Regions from separate parts of the Vibrio sp. R15-SG3-ISO1B genome, predicted to be linked through region 1. Evidence: predicted binding sites of a transcription regulator. Region 1 holds the regulator's gene; the other holds the start of a gene.
What was found. Region 1 encodes PurR, which represses purine synthesis genes. Its sites were predicted from a motif close to TNANGNAAACGTTTNCNTNA; they were not measured.
Positions count from the first base shown of each region.

Region 1 (14,934 bases):
CCTGTTTATTGATCGCCAATTGCGCGTGCAATTGATCCGAGATTCCGATCGCTTTGTGTTTCCATTGGGTGAGCAAGGTCAAAGCCGCCCGACACTGCAAGAGGTGATAGACAACGATAGTGATTACCAAATCATCCAGTCGGCGTTGTATCAACAACTGAATGGCCGTGAGTCACAGTTTCTGATGCTCAAGCAAGATGCAGGTAATGTGGTGGCCATGATGCATTACATCGACGCATTGGGCTGGTTTGAGTTGACGCTGCTGAATGTAGACGCGGTGCTGCCACTCTTTATGCTGGATTATTTGTTGTTTATTTACCTAGGCCTCGCGTTGGTACTGAGTGTACTCTTCTACCTGTATGCAGCCAAAGAGTGGTTGATGCCGCTAGAGAGGTGGTTCACGCGCCTACACACGATGGCTCGTGGTCGGCGTCACTCCCATTTGGATGCTGTGACCGTTGATGCGGACTTAGCGGTTGTTGAAAGAGAGCTCTTAGAGGCGCGTCAAAGCGTCGAGAAGTTGGTTGTCGCGCGGACCGCCGCGCTCGATAAACTGGCGACCTATGATGTGATGACGCACTTACTTAATCGACGTGGCATAGAAAGAGAAGTGACGAATGAGCTTGCTCGAGGTAAGCGCGAACAGAGCCAATTCGGCTTGATATGGGTGGATGCTGGGCTTTGTGACGCGCTGAGTGCGGAGCACATAGGGCAAGACAAAACGCCTTGTTTGAAGTCGATTGCCGTAGCCATTTCAGATACGATTCGTGAGTATGACCTTGCTGCGCGTTGGGGAGAAAGTGAGTTTTTGTTGTTGATCAAAACCGATCAGAGGGAAGTGCTAAGCACGTTAGCACAGCGATTGATTGACACGATTCAACAGCAAAGAGCCCAAGACCAATTGCCCGCCTTATGTTTGTCCGTTGGTGGCTCTCTGATTAGTTCTGAGATGACCTTGCATCAAGCTTTATCGGTGGCGGATCGCGCCCTCTATCAGGCCAAAATTAATCAAGAAAAAATATATATTCACCACTGCCCACATGACACCCTGAATCAACTAATGGAACTGTCATAAAACATAAATAAAACACAGGTTTATTACTGAGCAAGAACGTCACTCTCTTGTGGTGATCTTGTTAATCTTATGTGAGCAATCGCTTATGTAATGTGAGCTGAATCAGCCATCCGCAAAGTAACTCATCTTACCATCTAAGTACGGTATATTTTAAATTGTAATCTTGGGCAAATAAGATAACGTAGAGTAAATCGCCGTGTTAAACGTTTACGTAGCAAAATGCGCGTAAGATCTATGCAGTTTGCATGCGCCATTCGCTAACGCTGTCAGATTTTGGAGCGTCGATGAGCCCCCCAAATATTACACTTTCTCATCGACAATATTATAAAAATGGAGATTAAAATGGCTGGTGTTTTAGGTATGATCCTCGCAGGTGGCGAGGGTTCGCGTCTGCGTCCTCTAACTGAATCAAGAAGTAAACCCTCGGTGCCTTTCGGCGGGAGTTACCGTCTGATTGACTTTGCGTTGAACAATTTCGTTAATGCGGATTTGATGCGCATTTACGTGCTGACGCAGTTCAAGTCTCAGTCTCTGTTCCATCACTTGAAAAAAGGGTGGAACATCAGCGGGATTACGGATCGCTTTATTGACCCGATCCCAGCGCAAATGCGCACGGGCAAACGTTGGTACGAAGGCACGGCAGATGCGATCTACCAAAACCTGCGTTTCATGCAGTTGTCGGAGCCAGAGCAAGTGTGTATTTTTGGCTCTGATCACATCTATAAAATGGATATCAAACAAATGCTTGATTTCCATAAAGAAAAAGAGGCTTCCCTGACCGTTTCTGCGTTGCGTATGCCACTGTCAGAGGCGTCACAGTTTGGTGTGATCGAGGTGGATGAAGAAGGTCGCATGATCGGATTTGCTGAGAAGCCAGCCAATCCGAAAGCGATTCCAGGTGACCCTGAGCACGCGCTCGTCTCTATGGGTAACTATATCTTTGAAGCAGAGACGTTATTTGCTGAGTTGATTGAAGACGCCGACAATGAAGCGTCATCGCATGACTTTGGTAAAGACATCATTCCTAAGATGTTCCCAAGTGGCGACGTGTTCGTTTACGACTTCAGTACCAACCGTATCACTGGCGAGAAAGAAGAAGTGTATTGGCGCGATGTGGGTACGATTGATGCCTACTGGCAAGCGCACATGGACTTACTTGCCAAAGACGCGCCATTCTCGCTCTATAACCGTAAATGGCCACTTCACACCTACTACCCACCATTGCCGCCTGCAACGTTTAGTGATTCGGACAATGGTCGAGTGCAAATTATTGATAGTTTAGTGTGTAACGGTAGTTTTGTACGCGGTTCGCGTATTGAAAAATGTGTGCTTGGCTTTAGAAGTAATATTGCATCTGCGTGCGATATTAGCGAAAGTATCCTTTTAGGTGACGTGAAGATCGGCGAAGGCTGTGTCTTGCGTCGCGTCATCATCGACAAGGATGTGGATATTGCGCCAGGGACGCAAATCGGTGTGAACCTGACGGAAGATAAAAAGCATTTCCACGTGTCGGATGACGGTGTTGTCGTTATTCCAAAAGGAGCACGTGTTGGCTACTAAGAATCTCTCTATTCTCTTTGTAGCATCGGAAGTAGAAGGATTGATCAAAAGCGGTGGCTTGGCAGATGTTGCCAAGGCACTGCCTGAAGCCCTTTTTGAGCTCGAGCAAGATGTGAGACTCACACTTCCCGCTTATCGCAAGGTTGCAGGCATTGAGTCTGCGACTGTGGTTTTAGAGACGGCATTAGAGCACTGGCCTCATACGCCTTATTGCGTCAAGCAGCTAGCGCTATCGGGAATCACTGTGTATGCCATCGATTGTCCGCAGTATTTTGACCGTCCTGACATGTACGCCGAGTACAATCAAGCCTACTCAGACAATGGTGAACGCTTCGCCTTTTTTAGTGCGGCGAGTTTGGACATGCTGCCGAAACTGGGCTTTCAGCCGGACATTGTCCACGCCAATGACTGGCACACGGGTCTGGTTCCATACCTTCTCAAGCATCGTTACGCCAGTGACGATTTTTTTGCTCATACCAAAAGCATTCTTTCCGTGCACAACGCGGTCTTCAAAGGTGTCTTTGGCTATGATGAGCTCGGCGATCTGCCTGAGTTCCAGACGCATTACGCGCCGGATGCCGCAGTGAGTGCAACGCACATCACCATGCTTCGCGCTGGGGTGAAAACCGCTGATAAGGTGAACGCGGTTAGCCCGACGTACGCGCAAGAGCTCAAGACCGAACTGGGCAGTCATGGTATGGCGCAAGATTTTCAAAGCCGAAGCCATGATCTGGTGGGGATTCTTAATGGTTGCGACTACAGTACATGGAACCCAGAAACAGACATCCACTTACCGTTAAATTACCGAGCGACGAAGCAGAGTATGGTACGCGGTAAGAAAGCGTGTAAGGCGGCGCTGCAAGCAAAAGCGAAACTGAGCGAAAAAAACGTCGCGATGTTTGGCATGGTTTGCCGTTTGACGCAGCAAAAAGGGTTACATTACCTGATCCCTATTCTGTCTGAGTTTCTCAAACACGATGTTCAGTTGGTGATTGTTGGGACCGGCGACCCGATGTTGGCAAGCCATCTTAAAGCGCTCTCAGCCACACACAGCGACAAATTTTCGTTTATCGAGGCTTACGATGAAGAGCTTGCTCACTTGGTGGAAGCGGGCAGTGATTTCTTCTTGATGCCGTCAGAGTTTGAGCCTTGTGGTCTCAATCAGATCTACAGTATGGCTTACGGTACGCTGCCAATCGTTCGTGGTGTGGGTGGACTGAAAGATACGGTTCACCATTACGACGATGATCCGTCAATCGCTACTGGGTTTGTGTTTGATGAGCCAACGCCGACTGCGTTGTTGTTGACTATGCTTCGTGCTTTGCTGCTCTACGCGCAAAATCTCAATGAGATAAAACGGGTTCAATTGCACGCGATGACAGAAAACTTCTGTTGGGAAAAAGCGGCGGGTGAGTACATCGAACTCTACCACAGTGCTTTAAGCGCCTAACACTAGGTCATTGAATTGCGGACGCTATTTTTTAGTCTGTTTGCGTAAAGACGACAATAGATCCGCATAAAGAAAGCGCCTGAGGGGTTTTGTGCTTGCACAGTCTCACGGCGCTTTCATTTTTTCTAACATTTCCGATTGCACTAAAGTGGCGGTTTTCGTTTATGCTAAACAAAAACACGGGCGCTTTTGTGTTACCCTGCGCCCTGAATTGTGTGACGATAACGGTTATTTTTCGACTATGACTCAAAGCTTGCTATTCCATAAGACTTTTAAACACCCCACTAGCGATGAGTGGGTGGTCTTTGTGCATGGCGCAGGCGGCAGCTCATCGATTTGGTTTAAACAGATCAAAGCCTACAAGCAGCATTTTAATTTGCTGCTGATTGATTTGCGCGGCCATGGAAAATCGAACCAGCTGATTAAGGAGATCATTGCCAATCGCTACACCTTTAAAGAGGTCACATTAGACATCTTAAAAGTGCTCGATCACCTAAAGATTCAGTCGGCACATTTTGTCGGCATGTCGCTTGGAACCATCATCGTCCGTAACTTAGCGGAGCTAGCGACTGGGCGCGTAAAAACCATGGTGTTAGGTGGCGCCGTCACACGACTCAACACACGCTCTCAAGTACTGGTGAAGTTGGGCAATCTGTGTAAACACATTGTGCCCTACATGTGGCTCTATCGACTGTTCGCCTACATTGTGATGCCGCAGCGAGCACAAAAAGAGTCGCGACATATGTTTATCCGCGAAGCGAAGAAGTTGTGCCAAAAGGAGTTCAAGCGTTGGTTTATTTTGACCGCAGAGGTGAACCCTCTGATGCGCTACTTCAAAGACCGCGAGTTACCTATTCCTACGCTCTATCTGATGGGTGAAAAAGACTACATGTTCATCACCCCTGTGAAAGAGATGGTCTCAGCACATACGCTCAGTGAGCTGCATGAAATTCCTGACTGTGGCCATGTGTGTAATGTTGAGCGCCCAGATGAGTTTAACGATCACTCCATCGCCTTCATTCAGCAACACCTCACTGCTTAATCTCGGTTGACTCCAAGCACACTCAAGTTGGTTTGGTGTGCTCGCACTGCCAACATAACTGAAAATGGTCGTCATTTTCTTCTTGGCAAGTCGGGCAAACCCAAACAATGTTGTCGGGGGTGTCCTGTTGGAAATCATCAATCAGCGCGAGTGCCGCCTGCTTCTGCTCTGGGCGAATTAACCAAACGTACGGGCTGGCCTCTTCGCCAAACGGAATCTCTCCCTGCAAGCCGAACAAACCTTCACCTCTCACCTCACAGGCTATTCCTTCGCTGCGCAGCATTTCACACACGATGTGTGCTTGTGGTGGTGTCGTGGCAATAAAAATTTTCAAGACGCTTGCCCATTGGATTGCGGTGTCGCTTTGAGTTTGGCCATTACCCATTTGGCAACGATAGGGAATACCCCAAGCAACGCAAAAGAGGCAAGTACCGTTGGGGAGACGATGCCTGACAAACTGTCGATTTGCGCTAGCTGAGTCCCGGCGTTGAGGTAGACGGCCGTGCCCGGCAACATACCCAGTTGACTAACCAGATAGAAGCGCGCGATGGTGATGGGCGTAAGACCCATCAAGAGGTTGATCAAAAAGAAAGGGAACACCGGTATAAGGCGCAGTGAGAAGAGATAAAACGCACCATCTTTTTCGACCCCTTGGTTAATTGTCGCGAGCTTATCGCCAAACTTGCTTTGTACCCACTCTTTGAGTAAAAAGCGGCTGCTTAAAAACGCCAAGGTGGCACCTATCGTACTGGCAAAAGAAACGAGCAATAAACTGGTCCAAAAGCCAAACAGCGCAGCGCCAAGCAAGGTGACGACGGCTGCTCCAGGGATCGAGAAGGCGGTGATAGCGACATAGGCGAAGAAGTAACTCAGCGCGGCTAGGGCAAAGTGGGTGTCAATGATTTCAGCCAGCGCTTGCTGCTGAGCTTTGGCGTTATCAAGTGTCAGGTATTGACCAAAGTTTGCGCCTAAAAACACAATCAGAGCGAGCAAACCAATACCTAAAAGCAGTTTCTTGTTCATATGGATCCCTTTGAAAACATCATCATTGATCATTGTTAGATATGAACCAAAAAGCCAGTAAAAAATTTCGCCCTAAGGGGAAAACACGTTGAATTCTATGACGAAGGAATGGAAACGCTGAAAAAGCATCGGCTAAAAACGTCTCAAGCCAGCGGTGTTCGGCTGGCTTGAGAAGGGTATTGGAATTAATGAACGCTATCGCTGACTAGCTTTGCAGCTGATTCAGGAGCTCGTCGCGTCTTGCTTGAGGGACCACAGACCAGTGCGTACCTTTAATTGCCCCCTCAAGTGCCCACAGCAGGTCGATACTGACATCGGCAGAGTGTGTGGAACGAATCGCTTTATACGCTTCCACTGCGCCCGTCTGCTCCAAACGGGAGACACTGTCGATACCCGCTTTCTTGAGCATTCGCTCGGTCGCCAGACGCAAGTTCGGCAGATCTTTGAGGCGCGTTGGTTTGGCGTTGGTTTGACGCTGCTTGTCTTTGTTGGCCGCCTCTAGTGCACTGTTTGCCATCGCAACTGTCTGAGCGACATCCTGATCCCAGTCATGACCGAGGGCGTAGTATTTGGTAACCACAGGGAAACCACGCTTTTTATACACGTATGGCTCGAGTCCCTGAGCATTAAACTGTTGGGCCAACGAGTCGTCGGCGCGTATGTGAAGTTTGTCATTTACCACGAGGGCAAACATGGTGTCATCAGCGAAGATTCCGAATCCACCAAACATTGAGCGAGACTTGATCTTGCCCAATGGTTCAAACAATCGCATTGAGTCTTTTAAAATTGGTTTATCCATGCTGTTATTCTCGGTGTATTACAATACGCCACCAAATTCAGGTCCGAGAGATTAGCAAAAATATGCAGGTTTTGTGTCAGTAGGGTGTCATTCTGGCTCATAAAAGAATAATCCTACTCACGGTGTGAGCGCATAATGCGCGCGCAACGTTTAACTCATTGTATTCTTTGCTTTTGATAAAGAATTACGGAGTGCACATTTGCCATCGGCAACCCCGCTACCAAGCAGTCATCAACGTTGATATCGTTGAGTGGCTGCAACAGGCCGGAAGCTTTGCGTCCCATCCTTTCGAAATGGTTTGCCCTGTTCGTGGCATTCGTCGAACATAATAAGCATAAATAATTTATGGGCTAAACATCACGTTTTGATGGGTTAAATGTGATCTTAGTTCATAAAATAGAGGGGTGTTACCGAGAGAATAAAGCCCAGCGGATGAGAAGTATTCTCGCTGGGCTAGTCGATGTGATGTGCTGAACTTGTTCGTTGGTCTATTTCACCGTCGCCACGGTATCGCGCTCGACGATTTCTGGGTGCATTTCAAAAATACGTTTTTCATGCTCTTTGTCTTTAATACGTTCGAGCAAAATCTCAAATGCGTTTTTACCCACACGGCGCTTCGGCTGGTGAACCGTCGTTAGCGGTGGTGAAAAGTACTCGGCTAGCTCAATGTTGTCATAACCAATGACCGACATGTCTTCTGGAATACGAATGCCTTTTTGCTGTAAACGGCTCATCAAACCGAGCGCCATCGTATCGTTGAAACAGAATACTGCGGTTGGCTTTTCGTCCATGGCGACGATTTTGTCCGCGGCAAGCACGGCGGTATCGCACTCAAAGTTACCTTCTAAGATCCAATCTTCGTTGACGCTCAAACCCGACTCGTTCATTGCGCGCTTAAAGCCTTGGATGCGCTCTTGGCAGGCCGCTTTTTCAAAATGCCCACTCAAGCAAGCAATGCGCTTGTGGCCGTGATCAATCAGGTATTTTGTTGCGAGGTAGCCGCCTTCTTCCGAGTTGTCGATGATTTTATCGGCTTGTGAGCTTTCCGGGCCCCAATCCATCACCACCTTAGGGATGTCTTTATGACGGTCAAGCATTTCGCTCAACTCTTCGGTCAAATCTGAACACATCACTAAGATGCCATCGACGCGCTTTTCCGCCAGCATGCGAATGTAGTCACGTTGTTTCTCGTAGATGCCGCCAGTGTTACACAAGATCAAGGTGTAGCCTTGACGGTAGCAGTAGCTCTCAACCCCGTCGATCACTTCCGAGAAGAAAAGGTTGGTCGATTGAGTAACCAGCATGCCTATTGTGCGTGTCGAGTTACATTTCAGGCTGCGTGCAACGGCACTTGGGGCATAGTTCAACTCTTGAACCGCTTCCATCACTTTTTCTTGCGTGGCTTCAGCGACAAAGCGTGTTTTGTTGATCACATGGGATACAGTGGTGGTCGAGACACCCGCTAAGCGAGCGACGTCTTTAATCGTGGCCATATGGTTTTGTCCTGTCGATGACTGCCTACTATTCTATGAAAAGTTAAGTCTATAAAAGTAAAGTCTATACAAAGTTTAGAGTATGTAGACAGAAAGTATCAGAAACACAAAAACCGCCCTCAAAAAGCGGTTTGTATTTATTAGTTTTATCGTTTGCGGACCGGATTGTAGTCCGCAACGTCGATTTGGGCAAATAAAAAACCCGCCTTTGGGATCTCGCCACACCTTTTGTATGGGCTTAATCGCTATCGCCTTGCAGGTAGGCTTTATCCAATTGAATGAACGCGCACAATAGCGACGACAGCGCCGCATAGAAGCCGAATGTGTCGAGGCGCTGGCAGCGCTCGGCAAACCTCTCAATCCAAGGGAGTAGATGCTGCTCAATAAAATCGGCTTGCTCTTGGTAGGCGAGATGCGTGTCGCCTGCCGTCTGCTCTGCTGCATGAGCGCCGCGCACAATCAGGTTACCTAAAAAATCCAACTCTATCGCGAGATGATCAGAAGGTTCATTGAGCCCTGAATGCACGGCCACGCCATGTTGTTGGAGCAGAGTGTCCATCTGTTTGGCGGGCTCCCCATTGAGCAGTCCGGATTCATCTAAGTAGACAGAGGCGTAAGGCAACGCGCTGTCTCGGTCGGATTTTAAAAACAGGTCGCAATAGTCGGCTGATAGTTCCAACTGAGCATCTGGCCTGTCTTGCAATCGGTTCAATGCATCGATGAGCCTGTCTGCGGCTACGTTAAGCTCAGGGGTTTGTGCAAGTCCCGTCAGAAAGGTACGTGTGTCCACCGAATGATATTGGGCCAGCTCTTGCTCTGAGAGCTCTTTGGCAAACACGCTCGAAAACCACCAGTAGAGCTCGGCGCGTTGCTCATCAAAGGCGCGCTGCTCTTTTTCGGCGGGAGATAAAGGGTCGGAAATCTGGGCGTTAGGTGTCTCTGGCATGATGGGCTCTCAACTGAATCAGATGCCGTTAAGTCTAACGGATAAAAATGAACAGCGGTCAACCTGATTATGAGAAGAAATGGTCAAATATGGCAATTTGTGAACAGGGCAGCAAAGCTTGCTTTGCATCAATGAATCGCCAACTTTTCACCTCCCAAAGAGGACAAAGATGGAGTTGTGACTAATTATGAATAGAATAAAGCCATTGAATCAGTGTGTGAATAAGTGAGTAGAGCCGATGAGCTACCACATTTTGGTTGTTGAAGATGATGAAGTGACTCGCCGTAAATTGGCGGGCTACTTTCAAACCGAAGGGTATCAGGTGAGCCAAGCTGAGAATGGCGCGCAGATGCGCGACGTACTCAGTAGCAGTCGGGTCGATTTGGTGATGCTGGATATCAATCTGCCCAGCGAAGATGGCTTGATGCTGACGCGTGAGCTGCGCAGTCAATCGGACATCGGTATTATCTTGGTGACCGGGCGTACCGACAGCATTGATAAGATTGTTGGTCTAGAAATGGGCGCGGACGATTATGTCACTAAGCCATTTGAGCTTAGGGAACTGCTCGTCAGAGTCAAGAACCTCTTGTGGCGCATCGCACTGGCTGCGGGAGCGCAAAACGCGGGCAGCGATCAGCAAGACGGCGTGGTCCGCTTTGCTGAATGGACGTTCGATATTCAGCGCCGCGCTTTGAGCCGAGGGGATGAACCGGTCAAACTGACTAAAGCAGAGTATGAGCTTTTGGTGGCGCTCTCCTCTCACCCTAACCAAGTGCTCAGTCGGGAACGCATTCTTAATATGATCAGTCATCGTGTGGACGCACCCAATGATCGCACTATCGATGTCCTGATTCGACGCATGAGAGCGAAGATGGAGGCGGATCCAAAAAATCCGCAGATATTCGTCACCGTGCATGGCGAAGGCTACATGTTCGCCGGAGATTAACGTAGTTCGGCAATTAACGAGCGAAAATTGACGCAAAAGAAACGAAAAATCCAGGCATGCAGCCTGGATTTTTGTTTTAGGTCGAAGACGTTATCCGTCTACGCTGGCGGCCGGTTAAACGTCGCTCTGCGCAGCCTCCACCTCTAAGGCTTGCTCTTCATAATCGGACGCCCAGTCGCGGAGGTGTTGCCAAATGGTGCCCAGCGTTTCATGCCAGTAGCGCTCAGTTTGTTCGAGATATTTGCCCTTCGGCGCGTACTTCTCCCACGCTTGATCGATGTTTCTCTGCGCTAGGTAGTTGGTCGGCGCGGCGTAAGGTTTCAATCCTGCGGAGTGGAATTCATTCAGGGCACGGTTCATGTGACTGGCCGATGTGACCACCACCAACTTCTTGTTCTTAACGAACGCTGCCGCTTGGCGCGCTTCTTCCCAAGTATCTTTGGCGGTTTCGAGCAGAATGATGTCAGATTTAGAAACGCCAAGCGCCAGCGCTACTTTAGCCATCATGCGCGCATTGCTCACTTCAGAACCGGCGGCATAGCCTGAGAGAATCAGTTTAGAGCCCGGATAAATTCGCATCACACGAATCCCTTCGGTCAAACGCATTAGGCCGGCGCGACTCAGTTCTGAGGTGGGCGGAATATCGTCGTCCACAACATGGCCGCTGCCAAGCACCATCACATAATCAATCGATTCATCGACAGGAAAAAAGGCCGAGTATTGGCGCTCGATAGGCATGAGAAGACGTGATGAAACGGGCTGGAAGGCAACGAGAAAAATGCCAACAAACGAGAAGAGAACAACGAAACATCCTGTTTTTTGTTTTCGTGTGAACATGACGAGCATGAGTCCCACAAGGCCAATGATCAGCAGGGCTGGCAAAGGCATAAGTAAAGCCGAGACGACTTTTTTCAGCTCAAACATACTTAAATAGTCCGAAAAAACACCAGTTGATTATAATTTAAGAGAAAGCCTCTTTATTCCTGCCTTTCTTGTGACAGAATAGCAGCACGATTCAACATCATAACTCAAGCTGCTGTGACTGAAGACCGCAATTTCGACGATATTGCCCACAAATTTGCAAAAAATATATACGGCTCTGACAAAGGCGAGATTCGACAAGTCATTGTTTGGGAAGACCTTCAAACCATCCTCGCCTCGTTACCCGCCAGTGATTCACCACTCGACGTGCTCGATGCCGGGGGTGGGTTGGCACAAATGTCGCAAAACCTGGCGAAACTAGGCCATCGCATTACGTTATGTGATCTATCTTCTGAAATGCTGCAATTAGCTGAGCAGGATATTGCAAAAAATGGCTTGCTTGAGCAGTATCGCTTGATTCATTCGCCCGTTCAATCCATCGCTCAACACCAGCAGCAACCGGCGGATTTGGTGATGTTTCATGCCGTCATGGAGTGGTTGGCTGAGCCAAAGCCAGCGCTGCAAACGCTGTTAGAGCAGGTCAAACCGGGCGGTATCGCGTCGGTCATGTTCTACAACCATCATGGCCTCGTGTACAAAAATGTCGTGTGTGGCAACCTTCCGCATGTGTTAGAGGGAATGCCACACCGAAAGAGATTTAAGCTTCAGCCCCAAAAAGGGCTTAAGCCTGAAGATGTCTACCGTTGGATAGAGGAGTCGGGGTTTCACATTGAAGGGAAATCCGGCATTCGTTGTTTCAGTGACTACATTGGCGATCGCCAGTATATGGGCGACTACACCAGTGAGGATGTCTTGGCCCTAGAGAGGCAACTGTGCCGCCAAGAACCGTATGTGTCGCTCGGACGCTATATCCACGTTTGGGCAAGAAAGAATTAAAACAGGATAAACCATGAGTGAAATGACTCTGAATGCCGCTGAGCAACCGATTGATGAGTTGGTGGGTTGGGTCAAGCAGCATGATTTTTCATTGAACCTGACCAACGAACGCTTGGCCTTTTTGATCGCCATTGCCGTGTTGAGTAATGAAAGGTTTGATGAAGAGTTAGGTGAAGGGGAGTTGCATGATGCGTTCGCCATTGTCACTCGATTGTTTGCCGATTCGGGCGAAGCGTCGGCGTTTCGCGCCAACAACGCCATCAATGACATGGTCAAACAGCGCCTTGTCAGCCGCTTTACCAGCGAAATTACCGACGGTGCGAGTATCTATCGTCTCTCGCCGTTGGCCATCGGCATTACGGACTACTATGTTCGTCATCGCGAATTTTCCAAACTGAAACTCTCTATCCAACTGTCTATGGTGGCGGACGAAATGGCGAAAGCCATTGAAGCGGCACAAAAAGGCGGAACGGCGGGTCATTGGAAGAAAAACGTTTACGGCGTGCTGAAATACTCAGTCGGTGAAATTTTCGATCAGATTGATTTAAACCAGCGCGTGATGGATGAGCAGCAGCAGTCGGTCAAAACACAGATAGCTGAGCTACTTAACAAAGATTGGCGCGATGCGATCAATAACTGTGAATCCTTGCTGTCAGAAACCTCCAGCACACTGAAAGAGCTGCAAGACACCTTGCAAGCGGCGGGTGATGAGCTGCAAAGCCAAATCCTCGATATTCAAGAGTTGGTACATGGCGATGATGAGCTCGAGTTTATTGCCGAAACCCTGTTTGTGTTGCAGATGAAGCTCGACCGCATCACCAGTTGGGGTCAGCAAGCGATTGATCTCTGGATTGGTTACGATCGCCATGTGCACAAGTTCATCCGAACCGCCATCGACATGGACAAAAACCGCGCGTTTAGCTCGCGCCTACGTCAGTCGGTCAAAGACTACTTTGAGAACCCTTGGTACCTCACTTACGCCGATGCGGAGCGGTTGAGCGATTTACGTGATGAAGCCTTGGTGTTGCGTGATGATGAAGTGACCGGCCAGGTGCCACTCGATGTGGTCTACGAAGAATTTCAGCAAGTGAATGATGCGCTGTCTGAGCGCATTGGGGAGATGCTCCAAGTGCACAAAGCGCAGGGTCAGCCTATTGATTTAGGCCAAGTGCTGCGCGACTACCTCGCCGAGCACCCCTATACCCATCATTTTGATTTAGCCCGAATTGTTGTCGATCAAGCGGTGCGACTGGGTTACTCCGAGTCCGATTACCAAGCGATTCAGCCCGATTGGCAAGCGATCAACAATTATGGTGCAAAGGTACAAGCCAATGTCATCGACAGATACTAATGAATACATGCCAGAGAATCTGGTCAAAGCGATCTCTAATCCGCTGTTTCCGGCGCTAGACAGCATGCTGCGTGCCGGGCGTCACATCTCCAGCGAAGACCTCGACAACCACGCCTTGTTGTCGGATTTTGAAGTGGAGCTATCGAGTTTTTATCAGCGTTACAACACCGAACTGGTGAAAGCGCCTGAAGGCTTCTTTTATTTGCGTCCGCGTTCGACGTCGCTGATTAACCGCAGTGTCCTGTCTGAGCTCGATATGCTGGTGGGCAAAGTGTTGTGCTTTTTGTATTTGAGCCCAGAGCGTCTTGCTCACGAAGGCATCTTTACCAACCAAGAGTTGTACGATGAGCTTCTGTCACTGGCCGATGAGTCCAAATTGATGAAGCTCGTGACCAACCGAGCCAGCGGCTCTGATCTCGACAAAGAGAAACTGTTCGAGAAAGTGCGCACCTCGTTGCGCCGCCTGCGCCGTTTGGGCATGGTGATCAACATCGGTGAAACCGGAAAATTCAGCATCAGTGAAGCGGTGTTCCGTTTTGGTGCGGATGTTCGTGTCGGTGACGATATGCGTGAAGCGCAGCTACGCCTCATCCGTGATGGTGAAGCAGTGGTTCACACCAAAGAGCCGAGCCAAGGCGATCTTTTGCACAGCGATAACCTAGATGCGCCAGAAGGCGAAGAAGAACTGACACAAGCAGGTGAAGCATGATTGAACGCGGTAAATATCAATCACTGACAATGGTCAACTGGAATGGCTTTTTTGCCCGCACTTTTGACATTGATGATCTGGTGACCACCTTATCGGGAGGGAACGGAGCGGGCAAATCGACCACCATGGCGGCGTTTATCACCGCGTTGATCCCTGACCAAACCTTGCTTCACTTTAGAAACACCACCGAAGCTGGCAGTAGCCAATCTTCTCGCGACAAAGGTCTCTACGGTAAACTTCAGCCGGGTGCCTGTTACGCGGCGCTCGATGTGGTCAACTCGCGTAAGCAACGCCTACTGTTTGCCGTTAAGCTGCAACAGGTGGCGGGGCGTGACAAAAAGGTCGATATCAAACCCTTCGTCATTCAAGGCTTGCCAAGCCATGTCAAACCTACCGATGTACTGATTGAAACCGTCTCGGCGACCCAAGCGCGCGTACGTCAAGTCAACGAAGTCAAAGAGGCAGTGGTCCAATTTGAAGGGGTGCAATTTAAAACCTTCCCATCGATTGTTGATTATCACGCGCAGATGTTTGAATTTGGTGTGATCCCGAAAAAGCTACGTAACTCGGGCGATCGTTCTAAATTCTACCGCTTAATTGAAGCCTCACTGTATGGCGGTATTTCCAGCGCCATCACCCGTTCGCTACGTGACTACCTACTGCCACAAAACGGCGGAGTGAAGAAAGCCTTCCAAGATATGGAATCGGCGCTGCGTGAAAAC
Region 1 is NZ_JCBDGG010000002.1:111,219-126,152, reverse strand. It holds gene AC6R0S_RS00780 (GGDEF domain-containing protein) at 1-1,075, shown strand, start outside; gene glgC (glucose-1-phosphate adenylyltransferase) at 1,418-2,635, shown strand; gene glgA (glycogen synthase GlgA) at 2,625-4,085, shown strand; gene AC6R0S_RS00765 (alpha/beta fold hydrolase) at 4,327-5,127, shown strand; gene AC6R0S_RS00760 (putative signal transducing protein) at 5,150-5,461, opposite strand; gene AC6R0S_RS00755 (TVP38/TMEM64 family protein) at 5,458-6,150, opposite strand; gene AC6R0S_RS00750 (TfoX/Sxy family DNA transformation protein) at 6,356-6,949, opposite strand; cyclic di-GMP riboswitch class I at 7,154-7,262, opposite strand; gene purR (HTH-type transcriptional repressor PurR) at 7,438-8,442, opposite strand; gene torD (molecular chaperone TorD) at 8,681-9,388, opposite strand; gene torR (two-component system response regulator TorR) at 9,627-10,334, shown strand; gene elyC (envelope biogenesis factor ElyC) at 10,449-11,258, opposite strand; gene cmoM (tRNA uridine 5-oxyacetic acid(34) methyltransferase CmoM) at 11,355-12,152, shown strand; gene mukF (chromosome partition protein MukF) at 12,166-13,503, shown strand; gene mukE (chromosome partition protein MukE) at 13,484-14,212, shown strand; gene mukB (chromosome partition protein MukB) at 14,209-14,934, shown strand, end outside.

Region 2 (14,934 bases), on a different contig from region 1:
CGGAAAACGACGCCATTGGCGACCGTCATTTCACCCACAGGCATCTCTTGATCGACATTGAGGCTGTCAAAAAGAAAAGATTGGCGAAAGAGGGATTTCGTCATGCGCTACTCCTTTATTGCACAGCGGTGTATGTTAATGAATTGAACCGACAATTTATGTAGAAGCGATCAAACTTATCGACACCGATTGTGTGCTTCATCGAAAATTATCCATCAACTGGGCATCACCCTACCCACAAGACTCACTGTGCAGGCAACCGAACGGCGCCCCGTTCAGCTACGTAAAAACTTCAATCATTTAAAGAGGTTGTTCATGACGCGCCGTCGTCCCATTCTGACAACGCGCCAAGCTTTAGGCAGTGTAATCGAATCACAATAAAACGCATCCTCTTTTGCGTCTTTCGATGCGCTTTTGTGTGCTTAAATGCAGCCCATTGCGTATCGATTGATGTAACGTGATACCTGCTCGCCATTTTTAAGTCGCTATCGGTGACAAGAGAGCCTTAAGCGATTAGGAGATAACCTTAAACAGTGCTTATCCAGTCCCTAGCGGTGCGCCAATCATTCGGACCCGTGCGTGCTGAGCTTGTACCTGACCGCTCTCATCAGTGTAAAACTCAAGCTGCGTGATGGATTGGTTCTCAATATGTAAGGTTGAAAACAGCGCCGGATTTTGCCAATCGAGCCCCAGCACATAAGCCAAAATCATCCGAATCGTGCCGCCATGCATCACCACCAAGGTATCGCGTGAAAGCTCAGCAACAAACGCTTGCCAAGCGTTGACGACGCGATGATAAAAACGCTCTAACGTTTCTGCACCGGGTAACGGGTGCTGAGCCGGATGCTGCCAAAACGCCTCCAGTGCAGACCACTGCTCGCCCACCTCATCAAAAGGAATACCGTCGAGTTGACCAAACGAAATCTCGCGCCATTGAGGCTCTATCGTCACAGGGACCGTAACTGGGGTTGAGATCGAATGGTTGAATGGACTGGCGGCGCTTGGTTGCTCCTCACCCAACGCATGCAGGGCTTTAGCAAGATCAGCGCAGCGACGCAGCGGTGAGCAAACGATCGGCAGCAAAGCATATCCATTTTCCGCCAACGCACGCGCGAACGCCTGTTGGCGCTCCGCCGCCACCGCCACATCCGTATGACCATACAAAGCAGGCTTGCCATCCACTTTGGCGTGACGAACAAGCGAGACTCGGATAGAAGACATCCGCACTCCTACGATTTCAATGAAACAGGTAGACCGGCGGCCACCAGCGTCACCTTGTCCGCCACTTGAGCAATGGCTTGATTCATCCAACCGGCGTGATCGACAAAGCGACGCGAGATTTCACCCAATGGCACCACACCCAACCCTACTTCGTTGCTGACTAAGACAATATCCGCGCGGCAGCGCTGAATGCTCGTTACTAACTGCGCCACGCGTTGCTGGGTGTTTTCATCACTGAGCGTCTCGCCGCCGTTGTAAATGACATTGTTCAGCCACAGCGTCAAACAATCGATCAGCACCACATCGTACTGACCAAAGTGGACCAGTTGCTCACTCAACTCAGTGGGACACTCATGCAGGTGCCACCCTTCACCGACGCGCTGAGCTTGATGGTGCGCAATCCGACTGGCCATTTCTTGGTCGAGATGAGTTGCCGTGGCGATGTAGTGTTTTTTGACTACCTCACTCCCCAGCGCGGCGTTACCCGCTTCACACAGCGAGCGAATTTGCGCTTCGGCAAAGCGCGATTTGCCTGAGCGAGCGCCGCCAAGCACCAAATGAATCGTCACCCTGCACCTCCAGTGAGAATGGGGCCACCGAGCGCAAGCAACGTGAGATAACAGAGCAACTCCATGATCTGCTGCGCCGCGCCCAAGCAGTCACCAGTAAAGCCGCCGAGGCGCGCCTGCAACCAGCGTTTAAAACCAAAGCGAAACACCACAGCGACAATCACTAGCGCTAGTACCGCGCCTGCGGATAAAAACAGACAAGGCACTGCCGCCGTCATAAGGAGAATGCCTAATTCAAGCCGAGTTTGACGCTGTGCCAAGGGCTTACTTTTACTGCCACTGAGATCGCTGACATAAGGCATATCGAAAATTAATGAGGCGGCTACCGCACGACTCAAGGTATAGCCGACAATAAGGATCACACCGATGGCAGTGATACTTTGACTCACTTGCTCGATGAGTTCACTCAGCAAAACAAACTTACCCAACAGCGCCATGATAAGTGCACTGGCGCCATAAGTACCGATGCGGCTGTCTTTCATGATCTCAAGGCGGCGCTCGGTGGTCATGCCGCCGCCAATACCATCCGCCATGTCCGTTAGGCCATCTTCATGAAAGGCGCCTGTGAGCATCAAGCTAAACACCATCATGACAAACAGCGCCGCACTGCTGGGCAGCCACCACTGCGCTGCGCCATACACCAAGGCGCACAACGCGCCCAAAATCGCGCCGACCAACGCAAAATAACGCCCGGCTTGGTTCATGCGCGCCTCACTATAAGGCGTCGAAGACGGGATAGGGAGACGCGAGAAAAATCCCAACGCCAAACAAAACAGTTGCCATTGATATTTGCTCGCGCGCCACATTAGACCGTTACTCCGGCTTCTTCAAAGCTCGCCATCGTGTTGTAGAACTCGGCGGCGCTGCGCAGCAAAGGCACGGCCAATACCGCGCCAGTGCCCTCACCTAGGCGCAGCTGCAAGTCAAGCAGCGGCAAAGCTTCCAGTCTTTGCAGCAACAATTGATGACCCGACTCATGCGAGCGGTGGGCAAAAATCATCATCTCTCGGCTTGAAGGTTCAAGTTCGCTTGCCACCAACGCTGCCACACTGACAATGAAACCATCAACTAGCACCGGCACTTTCGCTTTAGCCGCCGCCAAGAAAGCGCCAACCATCTGCACAATCTCAAACCCGCCGACCTCGGCCAATATCTCTTTCACGTCTAGACCGTCACAGCGCGCAACACCTTGAGCAACCAGCGCCACTTTACGCTCGTACTGCTCATCGGTGATGCCCGTTCCGCGGCCGACGCAGCGCTCAACCGGCTCCTTGGTCAAGGCACTCAGCAGGGCCGCCGCGCTACTGGTGTTACCAATGCCCATTTCACCAAACATCACCAGCTCAGAACCAGATGCGATCACCTTATCGACCACCTGCGCCCCCAGACGCAAGCCGTTCTCGACCTGCTCAGAACTCATCGCAGCTTGCTCGGCAAAATTGTGGGTTCTCTCGCCAAGACGCTGAGAGATAAACTGCGCCGAGTCAGACTCCACAGGCAGTAAGATTCCGCAATCAACGACAGTAAGCGCAACATCGTTGGCGCGGCAGAAACAGTTCACCGCAGCGCCACCCGCTAAAAAGTTAAGCACCATTTGCTGCGTCACAGCGCTAGGCGCAATGCTGACGCCCTCATCGGCAATCCCGTGATCGCCGGCAAAGACGATAGCAGCAGGTTGGTTGAGCGTGATGCGCTGCGCGAGTTTTCCCGCTTTGCTGCTTTGTATCAGCGCCAATTGATGGGCGGCTGACTCAAGCAAGCCAAGCGAGCCAAGAGGTTTGGTTTTTTGGTTGATACGGTGCCAAATGGCGTCAGAAAAAGCGTGGTTTAACATGTTATTTGGGCCTAGCTACAGAAAAAACGTCACGGGTCAAAGCGTATTGGCTGCCCCCGAGACGGGAAAGTGGGTTGAGCGACAGAGCATCAATCGTCAGGCGTTTGCCCTCTTCTGTCACGATATTAGGATCAAGGTAAATCTGCTCAATCTTGGCAAAAATAAGGCTTTGCGGGGTATCACCGATCTCTTTGACTTCAAACAGCGAACAACCAAACGCCACCGGGCAACCTTGCACCCGAGGCAGTTCAAAACCGTCAAAGCCAACCAACTCAAGACCGGTGGCTGCCACTTCTGACTCACCATGCTCTAGGGTTGCGGCGGTTTGCGTCACCGACTCGGCTTGCGCCTGATGAGCGATATGCACCACCATTTTTCGGTTTGCTAGTACATTGCGCGTCGTGTCTTTGATCTCGCCACTGGGCTTTTTGCCCACCGAAAACATCAACAGCGGTGGATTACTAGAAATCGGCGTAAAGTACGAAAACGGCGCCAAATTATAGTTTTGCGTGCCTGATTGCGTCAGTACCCAAGCGATGGGTCTGGGAATCACCGTTTGCGTCATCAAATGATAAATGTCCGCAGGCGGCATGGTCGTCAAGTCAATGTTCATCACGTATCCCTATGGTGAGATTGAATTTTTGTCAGTGTACCGCGAAATACCGTTTTGAACACCCGCCGCCCCTGTTGTGATTGACCATTTGCTGGTCAATTCATCGGTTTTATTGACCTCAACTGGTATTTTTCTCCATTTGTACTATATTTTCATCAATAACGTAGAACGCTTTTGATCAGTAACGTAGAGCGCAAGGAGGTCTGTATGATTGCAAATCGACGTTCAAGTAAACCCAAAAACGGCTCGTCCTCACCCAAGAAAAGCACTCGTCGCTTACCTTTCTCACTCACCTAACCCCGGTTCTTCCACACAAGGACACAAATACACATTAGATCGCGAAAGATAGGATGAGATCATAGACTTTTCACTGATCCTGTAGGATTCTTCGTTCACCTTCCTCGAATTCATGCAAGGCTGACGGTGAACCAGACTGAACACAACCCCAACGAACGTGCACCGCTTGTCGTCATCACGGCAGGCGCCACGGGCCTAATTGGCAACGAGCTAATGAAGCAGATGCTCGAGGCCGAGCCGATCGAGGCTATTTACGCGTTATCTCGTAAAGCCTTGCCCTATTTTCATCCCAAATTAAAGACGCTGATTCACCCTGAACTGGAAGTACAGACGTGGACAGACGACAAACCGACCCCCACCTATGGCTTCATTTGTTTAGGCACCACACGCAAGCAGGCAGGCTCTAAAGAGGCGCTAGAACACGTCGACGTCAAACTGGTGTGTGAGGTCGCGAGCGAAATGAAACTGCTTGGCGTGACGCGTCTCGCGGTTGTCTCGAGTTATGGCGCGTCATCGCGCTCACTGTCTCATTACCTACGCTGTAAAGGAAAAATGGAACTGACCATTGAGCGTATGGGGTTTGAGCAAGTGGTGTTCTTTCGCCCTGGTCCATTAGTGGGGCTAAGAGATAAGCCAAGAAATGATGAACTGGTTTTGCAAGCGGTGCTAAAAGTGGCGCGCCCACTTATGATAGGCCCATTGCGCAAGCTGATTCCCATTCATGCCAGTGACGTCGCGCGAGCCATGCATTACGCACTGTTTGCAAAAGAAAAAGGCCATAGCAGAATCCGCGTCCTCGAAAGCCCAGATATGTTGGCGCTGATTGAGCGTTATCGTTAGCAGTCGATGACTCGTAGCGCCTCTACGTTGGCCGTCGGGTCCTTATTGTCCTTGATTTGTCCTGACGCGCAGAAAATCGTCACCCATTGCCCTAGCTTGAAAGTTTTTCGCCATTTCCCTTGCTTGCGCGCCCTTTCTTGACGGATACTTCACGTCAATCGCACGCAATTTCTGGAGAACCCATGCAATCTGATAATCAACCGACGTTTTTCTTCTTTGATTATGAGACTTGGGGAACCAGCCCTGCCAAAGACAGGCCGAGCCAGTTTGCAGGCGTACGCACCGATATGGATTTCAACATCATCGGTGAGCCGCTGGTGATTTACTGTCAGCCACCTGCCGATTACTTACCCGCGCCAGAAGCGGCGCTCATCACGGGTATCACGCCGCAAACGGCGGTCAGTAAAGGGCTGCCAGAACCTGAATTTATCGCTCAGATTCACGCGCAATTGGCGACGCCCAATACCATTAGCTTGGGCTACAACAGCATTCGTTTTGATGATGAAGTGACGCGCTATACCTGTTACCGCAACTTTATTGATCCCTATGCGTGGAGCTGGCAAAACGGCAACTCTCGCTGGGATCTTTTGGATGTGCTACGCGCTTGTCATGCGTTGCGACCTGAAGGCATCGAGTGGCCAGAAAACGAAGAAGGCTTTATTAGCTTTAAGTTGGAACATTTGTCGGTCGCCAATGGCATTGAACACGCCAACGCGCACGACGCGATGGCGGATGTGATTGCCACCATTGAGATGGCAAAAAAAATCAAAGCCGCACAGCCCAAATTGTTTGATTACTTTTTGTCGATGCGCCACAAACGCAAACTCAATGAGCTGATCGATATTGTCAACATGACCCCCTTGATGCACGTCTCCGGCATGTTAGGCCGAGAGTGCCAATACACCAGTTGGATGGTTCCAGTGGCGTGGCACCCGACCAACCAAAACGCGGTTATCATGGTGGACTTAGCCAAAGATCCTCAGCCACTGTTGGATCTTGATGTCGACGCACTCAACACGCGTTTGTACACCAAGCGAGACGACCTAGGGCCAGATGAACTGCCCGTGCCGGTCAAACTGGTGCATCTCAATAAGTGCCCAATTCTCGCCCCTGCGAAAACCCTCACGGCGGACAATGCCGCTCATATTGGCATCGACCGCGAGCAGTGCTTACAAAACCTAGCCACGCTTCGCCAACACCCAGAAATCCGCGAAAAGTTGATTGGCTTGTACAGTATTGAAAGAGAGTACGCCGCGTCATCCGACGTGGATACTCAGTTGTATGACGGTTTCTTTTCTCCTGCCGACAAAGCAGCCATGGAGATCATTCGCCAAACTGAACCGCAGCAACTCGCAGGTCTAGACATTGAATTCAGTGATCCACGCATCGCCCCGCTACTATTTCGCTACCGCGCACGCCACTACCCATGGACATTGGATGAAAAAGAGCAGCAGCAGTGGGCGGCGCATTGCCGCGAGTACTTCGAAAGTCGCATTGAAAATTACATGATCAATCTGGAAAACTTAGTTCATGAACATGAAAGTGACGAAAAGAAAGTCGCTATCTTAAAATCGGTCTATCAATACGTTCAACAGTTGGTCTCTTAAGGCAACACCGCTCTTATGCCTCGTACTTTATTGCACTACTTCATCTCATTTGGCTTGATTTTTCTCTGCCTGATCGCCGGTCTTAATATTCAGCAATGGCTGAAGACCTCGATTCCCGGCAGCATCATCGGCATGCTTATTTTGTTCTGCTTGATGGCAAGCGGCTTGGTGCCCTCAAAGTGGGTCAAACCCGGTGCGACGCTGTTTATTCGCTATATGGTACTGCTGTTTGTGCCCATCAGTGTCGGCTTGATGGAACACTTCGATCTGCTCTACCACAATGCGTGGCCAATTCTGGCAAGTGCGATTGGTGGCACGGCGATTGTCCTCATCTCTCTGGGCTGGATGCTCGATCGCCTGCTTAAGCGAGGCAACCAATGATGTGGCTACTCGTGACTGTGGTGGTGTTTTTGAGTGCGCGTTGGGTGTGCAGTAGAGTCAACTCACCGTTAATGAACCCGCTGCTGGTCAGCCTAGCGGTTCTTATCCCGCTTCTGACTTGGCTGAGCGTTCCTTTTGAAACCTATTACGAAAGCAATCACTGGATCAATCTCCTGCTGCAGCCTGCGGTTGTGGCCTTGGCCTACCCACTGTATGAGCAGCTCCCTCAAATTCGGGCCAATTGGCGCATCATTATGTTGGCATGCGGCGTGGGTAGCGTCCTGTCAATGGCGACGGCCAGTCTGATTGCCGTTAGCCTAGACACCGACTTAACCTTGATCGCCAGTTTACTCGGCAAATCGGTAACCACACCGATTGCGATGGAAGTCTCTAGCCATTTGGGTGGCGAACCCGCGATTGCAGCGATTTTGGTGCTATTGGTCGGCTTGTTTGGGGCGATTTTTGCCTACCCTATCTATGGGCTGTTAAACATCACCCACCCAATTGCAAAGGGTCTGACCATGGGCACTGTCTCACATGCCCTTGGCACCGCGACCTGTGCGGAGAAAAACGCGCAAGATGCGGCGTTTAGCTCTCTGGCTCTGGTGGTATGTGGCGTGATCACCTCCATATTGGCACCGTCATTTTTTGCTCTGGCACTCTGGTTATCGCACTAGCTGCGGCTAGACAGTGCGCCAGAATTGTGTGACATCACTCATCTATCAGCAAATTTGCACTCGTTACAAACGTAAGTGTGATTTTTATCACTGTATTGTTTGGTGCGTCGCATAGAATGATTGTCCAGTATCACAAGATGTCAACAACCTAGCTATGTTTTCCCTAGCATCGAGCTTGACTCTGAAATAACAACAAAGGATTCACTATGACCAGCCGCATAGAACAAGCCCTGACACAGCTCCCTAGCGACGTTGCCGATTACCTCAAACCCATCGTGCTGAGCGAGTCATTTGATGCCACCCTGTCAGCCGACCAATTTGAGCAGTTTAAAAACATCAGCGGTAAAAACGATGCTGATACGCGAGTGATGCTCTTGCCTGTCGCGGCGGCGTTCTCCTACGCCCCCCTGTCTAAATTCTACGTGGGCGCGATTGTGCGCGGCTTAACGGGTCGCTTATATTTCGGTGCCAACGTTGAGATTGCCGGTGTGCAACTCGGTCAAACGGTACACGCCGAGCAATGTGCCATCAGCCACGCGTGGATGAAAGGCGAGCAAGGCATTTCTGACATCACCATCAACTACAGCCCTTGTGGCCACTGTCGTCAGTTTATGAATGAACTGTCGACGGCAAAAGAACTCACGGTTCAATTGCCTGAACGTGAAGGCAAGACTCTGCACGATTATCTGCCAGAAGCCTTTGGCCCTAGCGATCTCGGCATTGAGTCGGGTTTGATGTCTGAGGTCAATCACGGCTATCACAGTGAAGACGGTGACGAGTTGGTACAAGCGGCTCTGAAAGCGCTGAATATGAGCCACTCACCTTACACTCACAACCTGAGCGGTGTCGCACTCAAAACCACCGATGGGTCGACCTATCTCGGTGCGTACGCTGAAAACGCTGCGTTCAACCCAAGCTTGCCACCACTGCAAGTCGCGTTAATTCAACTGTTGATGGCCGGTAAATCCTTCAGCGACATTGAATCTGGTGCCTTGGCAGAGATGGCCGAAGGCGGAATCAGCCACCTCGCCGACACGCAAGCGACCCTTGAAGTATTAGGACCAGATATTCCGCTGACCTATCTTGCGATCTAAGCTTTAGCGCCGACAAATTGTGCTCGATAATAAAGCGCCTTTTATCCACATAACGTGAGTAAAAGGCGCTTTTTCTGTTTACGGTGGCAGTGTTGTCTGCGAAGACCTATTCTGCCTACAACGAAAAGTAGCGGCTCACTATCGATGCATCAAACGTCAAAGAACGGCGTCGCATCCACTTCTAGCTGACTTGGCGCAATCGCTTTGGCAATCTTGACACTGCTGCGCTTGAGATCGACAAAAGCCACATCAACATAACGCTTGTTCTTGCGCGAGTAAAAGCACTTCACTTCCGGTTTCAGCGGCTCAGATTCATTGGATGTCCAGACGATGCCCACTCGCCCATCACTGAGTTCGACTAACGCCCCCACTGGGTACATACCGATACAGTTGATGAACTTATACACCAAGTCACGATCGAGGTGATTGGGCGTGAGGCTCAATAGAATTTTAAACGCCTCTGCCGAGCTCATTCCACGCTTGTAGACGCGATCCGCGGTGAGGGCATCGTAGATATCCACAATGCAACTCATGCGACCGTGCAGTGGAATTTCATCCCCTTTAAGGCCATTCGGGTAGCCGTTGCCGTCCAGTTTTTCGTGATGCATCAGACAGACATCACGGCTCACATCACTGAGCCCAGTCACGGACATGATCATATCTTTCGCAAACACTTGATGAAGCTTCATGTGCTCAAATTCTTCCGGTGTTAAGCGTGCCGGTTTGTGCAGCACCTTATCATCCACCTTCACTTTGCCCACATCATGAATAATGCCGCCGATCGCCATCTCTTTGAGCATCTCTCTTGGCAATTGCAGATGTTTACCAAAGGTCACCAATAAGGTGGCCACATTGACCGAATGCTCCAATAGATACTCGTCCTTGTTGCGCAGCGCTGAAACACATTGCAGCGCATCGGAGTCCACCAGCGCCGATTCAATCAAATCTTCCGCCCAATCATCAAACTCATCGACATGGACCGTTTTACCATCAAAAGTTTGGGTCAATACGCGATGAGCGAGCCCTTTGGCTTCACGAATAATATTGCTCGCTTTCTTCTGCATGGAAAAACGGCTTTTGGCTTTACGCTTAACTGCCTCGGTCTTCACCGATTCTACCGCCGCAGGTGGCGAAATGTTGTGCGAGTCATCGAATGGCTGTTGCACGGGTTTAAAAGTGCAACCTTTAGCAGACAAACTTTCGTCAACCCAAGCGAATTGGATACCATTTTTGATCAGTTGATTGACGGCTTGCTCTGACGGCACGCGCCCAGCATTTGCTAGGTTCACCTTTTTGTTGTCTTCCAGTGCGGTGACAAACATACCGACGGTTAGAGTGTCGATTGGAATTTTGATGGAATTATTAGGATCGTATTGCATTCTTATTTGATGATTACTCTACAACAAGTCACTTTAAGATTATAACTCTGATTTATGCTACATGCCCAACAAATACATGCAAGAGTCCTAATATAAGTCACAAAATTGAGATGGACGCAAACGTTTGCCTTTTGAGATCTATCCTCGTATGATCAGCGCCAAATTCTACATCTCTAAAAGGTTGATTATGTTTGGTACAGCGACTCGTCAAAATGCAACGCGTGTTCTTCTCCTCGGCTCAGGTGAACTGGGTAAGGAAGTCGCCATTGAGTGTCAGAGACTGGGCTTAGAAGTCATCGCGTGTGACCGCTATGAAGATGCCCCTGCTATGCAAGTCGCGCATCGCAGTTACACACTAGACATGCTTGACGGCGACGCACTGCAAGCCATCATCGACAAAGAGCAGCCTCACTATGTCGTGCCAGAAATTGAAGCGATCGCAACCGACAAGCTGGTGGAGCTTGAAACGCGTGGTCTCAATGTCGTGCCGAGTGCGAAAGCCACACAGTTGACCATGAACCGCGAAGGCATTCGCCGCTTAGCCGCAGAAACACTCTCTCTGACCACCTCTCCATACCGATTTGCCGACAACTATGACGAATTCACCGCAGCGATTGAAGCGGTCGGTCTGCCATGCGTGTGCAAGCCTGTGATGAGTTCATCGGGTAAGGGACAAAGCGTCATTAAGACAGATGCAGACATCGAAAAAGCCTGGGCATACGCTCAAGATGGCGGACGCACTGGCGCAGGTCGCGTGATTGTTGAAGGCTTTATTGATTTTGATTACGAAATCACCCTACTGACGGTACGCGCCGTTGACGGCGTTCATTTCTGCGCCCCAATTGGCCATCGCCAAGAAGATGGCGATTACCGTGAGTCTTGGCAGCCACAAATCATGTCGGATAAGGCGTTAAAAGCAGCGCAGCACGCGGCGCAAAGCGTTGTCGATGCGTTAGGCGGCTACGGTATTTTTGGTGTCGAACTCTTTATCAAAGGCGACACGGTGATTTTCAATGAAGTTTCGCCGCGCCCACACGATACCGGCCTGGTCACTTTGATGTCACAAGACAGTTCAGAGTTCGCACTGCATGTCCGCGCGTTTACCGGCATGCCAATCAGCAGCATCACTCAATACGGCCCTGCCGCGTCTGCCGTCGTGTTAGGTCAAGGCACCTCACAAGACATCCGTTTTGAAGGCATGCAACAGGCACTCAGCGCGCCTCAAACCCAGCTGCGTTTATTCGGTAAACCTGATATCAACGGTCGCCGACGTCTTGGCGTTGCGATTACACGCCGTGACACCATTGAGCAAGCCATCGAAAGCGCCGTCGAAGCGGCAAGTAAGATCAAGGTGATTTACTGATAGGTTCACGCCTCTCTCTATTTAAGTAATAAAAAACTCTGGTCCGTAATGGCCAGAGTTTTTTATTTTCGCCGATTGTCAGAGTTCCGATCGTCGCCTCATGATGGCGCCTGAATCAAATAGACCTCTTCGGCGAAGCGTGACAAACCGCGCTTCGCAATTTTTGGATGGCGCTCGTCGGCATCATCCCGATAGAGCTTAGTCACTTGATACCCCTCATACAGAGCACGAACTTCCTGCTCGGCCACACTAAATGGGGGGCCCGCCATCTCTAATTGAGGATAATCTAAGGTGACCAGTAAAATCCGCCCACCGGGTTTAAGTAACGACTGAATTCTTGCCACATAGTCGACACGCATCTCTTCAGGCAGCGCCACTAACGCTGCGCGGTCATAGACCAAATCGACCGGTTTGACGGGCGCGGTAAAGACGTCTCCGGTGTAAATAGAGAGCTCATCGAACTGAAACAGCTCATGCTGACCATTGAGAGGGATCACCAACGGCGTATAAAAGTGCTCGGCGAAAAAGGCGCGCACCGCAATGTTACTCAGCTCCACCCCTTGCACATCACTGTGTTTGGTGGCGAGCCACACCAAATCTTCTGATTTACCACACAGAGGCACAAATACGTTTTCGTCTGCGCTGGGGTTGGTCGCTGGCCAGTATTGAATCAGCAGTGGATTCACGTCTTCCAAGTGGAAACCAATCTCATTGGATGCCCATTTGGCATGCCAAAACTCTGGATCTTTCATTCTCTTTCTCTTTCGATGACTGACGTGCCATAGCCTAACGGAAAGTCAGCCTTCGTGGTAGGTGGCATAAGGCATTCGGCGATGGAATCTGGTCATAATTGGTTACAACTAGCGGATGAACTTAAGCAAAAACGCGCAATCCAACCAAGGTAAGTTAATGAAATTGAGACCAACATCATAATTCAAAAGTTTATCGAATAGCGGACCTTGGAAAGGCCATTTCCATCCCAAGATCTTAATCAGACACGTAGCACTTAGCGGTTCCTTTTTCCTCCATTTTCTAAGCGACTACGATTCTAAGGAGAGTGAATGAGCGTATTCTTGCGTACCACTGCACTGATGCTGTTAATGCTCAGCCGCGCCCCCGCGTTTGCCGCCATCCCTATGGCCCCTGACCGAGATGAAGGACCCAGTACTAAGCAAAACCAAGTCAGCCCTAAAGCGTTTAAACACAACTTGAGCGGTTTGTACGGCATTAAATCAACCGACGCCTCCCCCACTCAACCCTATTCAGATTTTGACGTGCTCTACAGCAAAGCGCACCAAGCGCAAGCGGAGCTCGAAACCTTATGTAAAAGTACCGCACTGTTAACCTCCACCGACGCTTACTTTGCTGGCGTAAAATCAAGCCAGCGAGCACAAGAGAAAATTGCCCATGAGCTCGACGGTCAAGTGGATCGCATCACCGACCTTGCCAGAGCCACCATAGTGGCGCACGATATTGATAGCTTGATGTCCGCCTATGAAGCATTAGCGCGTGAAACTACGGTAGTCAAAGTAAAGAACCGTTTTAAGAGCCCACAAGCATCAGGCTATCGTGACTTGAATATTTTGGTTCAACTGCCTAAAACTCAATTGGTTGCAGAAGTGCAACTGCACCTCAAAGCCATTGCGGACGTCAAAAATGGCGCAGAGCACGATATTTATGAGCAGATTCAGCTGATTGAGCGTCAAGCCGCCGCCGAATCGCGCCCGCTTAATGACATTGAAATGGCCAAGGTCGATAAAATGCGCAAGCTCTCTAAAGCGCTGTATCAAGACGCTTGGCACCCCTACCTCACTACGCATCTTAGCGCTGCCTAATTAAGTTCAGCTCTCCTCATTAATGGGCAAACAAGGGTCAAGACCCTGTTTGCCTCACAACTTGCTCACTCCTGCTTGACGCATTCAACCAATCGGTTACCCTTTTGTATAGTCAATAATGGATGGCGTGTCCCTCTGAAATCAGTGAGCTTATGAGTCAATCACCGTTATACCTGCAAATCAAACACTACATCGAACAACAGATCAGCTCGGGTCATTGGCCGGTCGGTCACCAAATCACCACCGAGCTTGAGTTAACCAAGCAGTTCAATGTCAGCCGTATGACGGTCAACAAAGCGATTCGCGATCTGGTTGCTGAGGGCAAACTTCAGCGCCGACCTCGATTGGGCACGTTTGTTTGTGCACCAGATGAGAAAGCGGAGTCACCGCTGCTTGATATTCGTAATATCGCAGAAGAGGTCGCGCAGCGAGGCAAAGCCTACTCCAGTAAAGTGATTAAGCAGGTCGAGTTATTGGCCGACGGCGTGATTGCGACTAAGTTGGGGGTGATGCTCGATACCAAGGTGTTTTACAGTGAAATCATTCACTTTGAGGACAACTCCCCCATTCAATACGAACTGCGCTGGGTCAACGAGGCGTATGCGCCCGACTATCTCTCGCAGGACTTCACCACCTTAACGCCCAACCAATACCTTTCTCAGCACTGCCCGCTCAGTGCGATTGAACACACAGTGGAAGCGATCGTGGCAGATGATAAAGTCCGCAGCGCATTAAAGTTGGCGGCGAACGAGCCCTGTTTGCTGCTCAATCGCCGTACCTGGAGCCAAGATAAACTGGTCAGTACCGCGTTACTTTATCACCCCGGTACGCGTTACAAACTCAGCTCTAAAGTGACCTTCTGACCGTTTGAAATTGGTCTAGTGATCACATTTTCATAACATCACACTTGATCATTTGACTACTCAAGACTCATTATTTGTATATACATTTAAATCTAAGAGTCTATCGAATGTTCTCCTCTGAGCTACCCCACTACGACTTGGTGCTCTGCAATGCTCGGCTCGTCACGATGTGTGAGGGCGAGAGCGGCTATCAAGTCAGCGCGCCGACCAGTATCGGTATTGTGCAAGGCAAAATCGCCTTTATCGGCGACATCCAACCGCAGCCCGAACGCTATGATTGCCAAGGCCAATTGGTGACGCCGGGGTTGATTGATTGCCATACCCATCTGATTCATGCCGGTAGCCGAGCACACGAATTTGA
Region 2 is NZ_JCBDGG010000049.1:33,050-47,983, reverse strand. It holds gene AC6R0S_RS15880 (succinylglutamate desuccinylase) at 1-104, opposite strand, end outside; gene AC6R0S_RS15875 (histidine phosphatase family protein) at 538-1,221, opposite strand; gene cobU (bifunctional adenosylcobinamide kinase/adenosylcobinamide-phosphate guanylyltransferase) at 1,230-1,790, opposite strand; gene AC6R0S_RS15865 (adenosylcobinamide-GDP ribazoletransferase) at 1,787-2,596, opposite strand; gene cobT (nicotinate-nucleotide--dimethylbenzimidazole phosphoribosyltransferase) at 2,596-3,624, opposite strand; gene AC6R0S_RS15855 (flavin reductase family protein) at 3,626-4,237, opposite strand; gene AC6R0S_RS15850 (Rossmann-fold NAD(P)-binding domain-containing protein) at 4,748-5,374, shown strand; gene sbcB (exodeoxyribonuclease I) at 5,557-6,981, shown strand; gene AC6R0S_RS15840 (CidA/LrgA family protein) at 6,997-7,362, shown strand; gene AC6R0S_RS15835 (LrgB family protein) at 7,362-8,039, shown strand; gene cdd (cytidine deaminase) at 8,246-9,133, shown strand; gene AC6R0S_RS15825 (cyclic di-GMP phosphodiesterase) at 9,283-10,512, opposite strand; gene purT (formate-dependent phosphoribosylglycinamide formyltransferase) at 10,700-11,875, shown strand; gene AC6R0S_RS15815 (thiopurine S-methyltransferase) at 11,974-12,627, opposite strand; gene AC6R0S_RS15810 (phosphoribosylglycinamide formyltransferase) at 12,937-13,710, shown strand; gene hutC (histidine utilization transcriptional repressor HutC) at 13,863-14,573, shown strand; gene hutI (imidazolonepropionase) at 14,681-14,934, shown strand, end outside.
Region 2: the regulator PurR is predicted to act here: its motif matches at 10,625-10,644, upstream of purT (formate-dependent phosphoribosylglycinamide formyltransferase).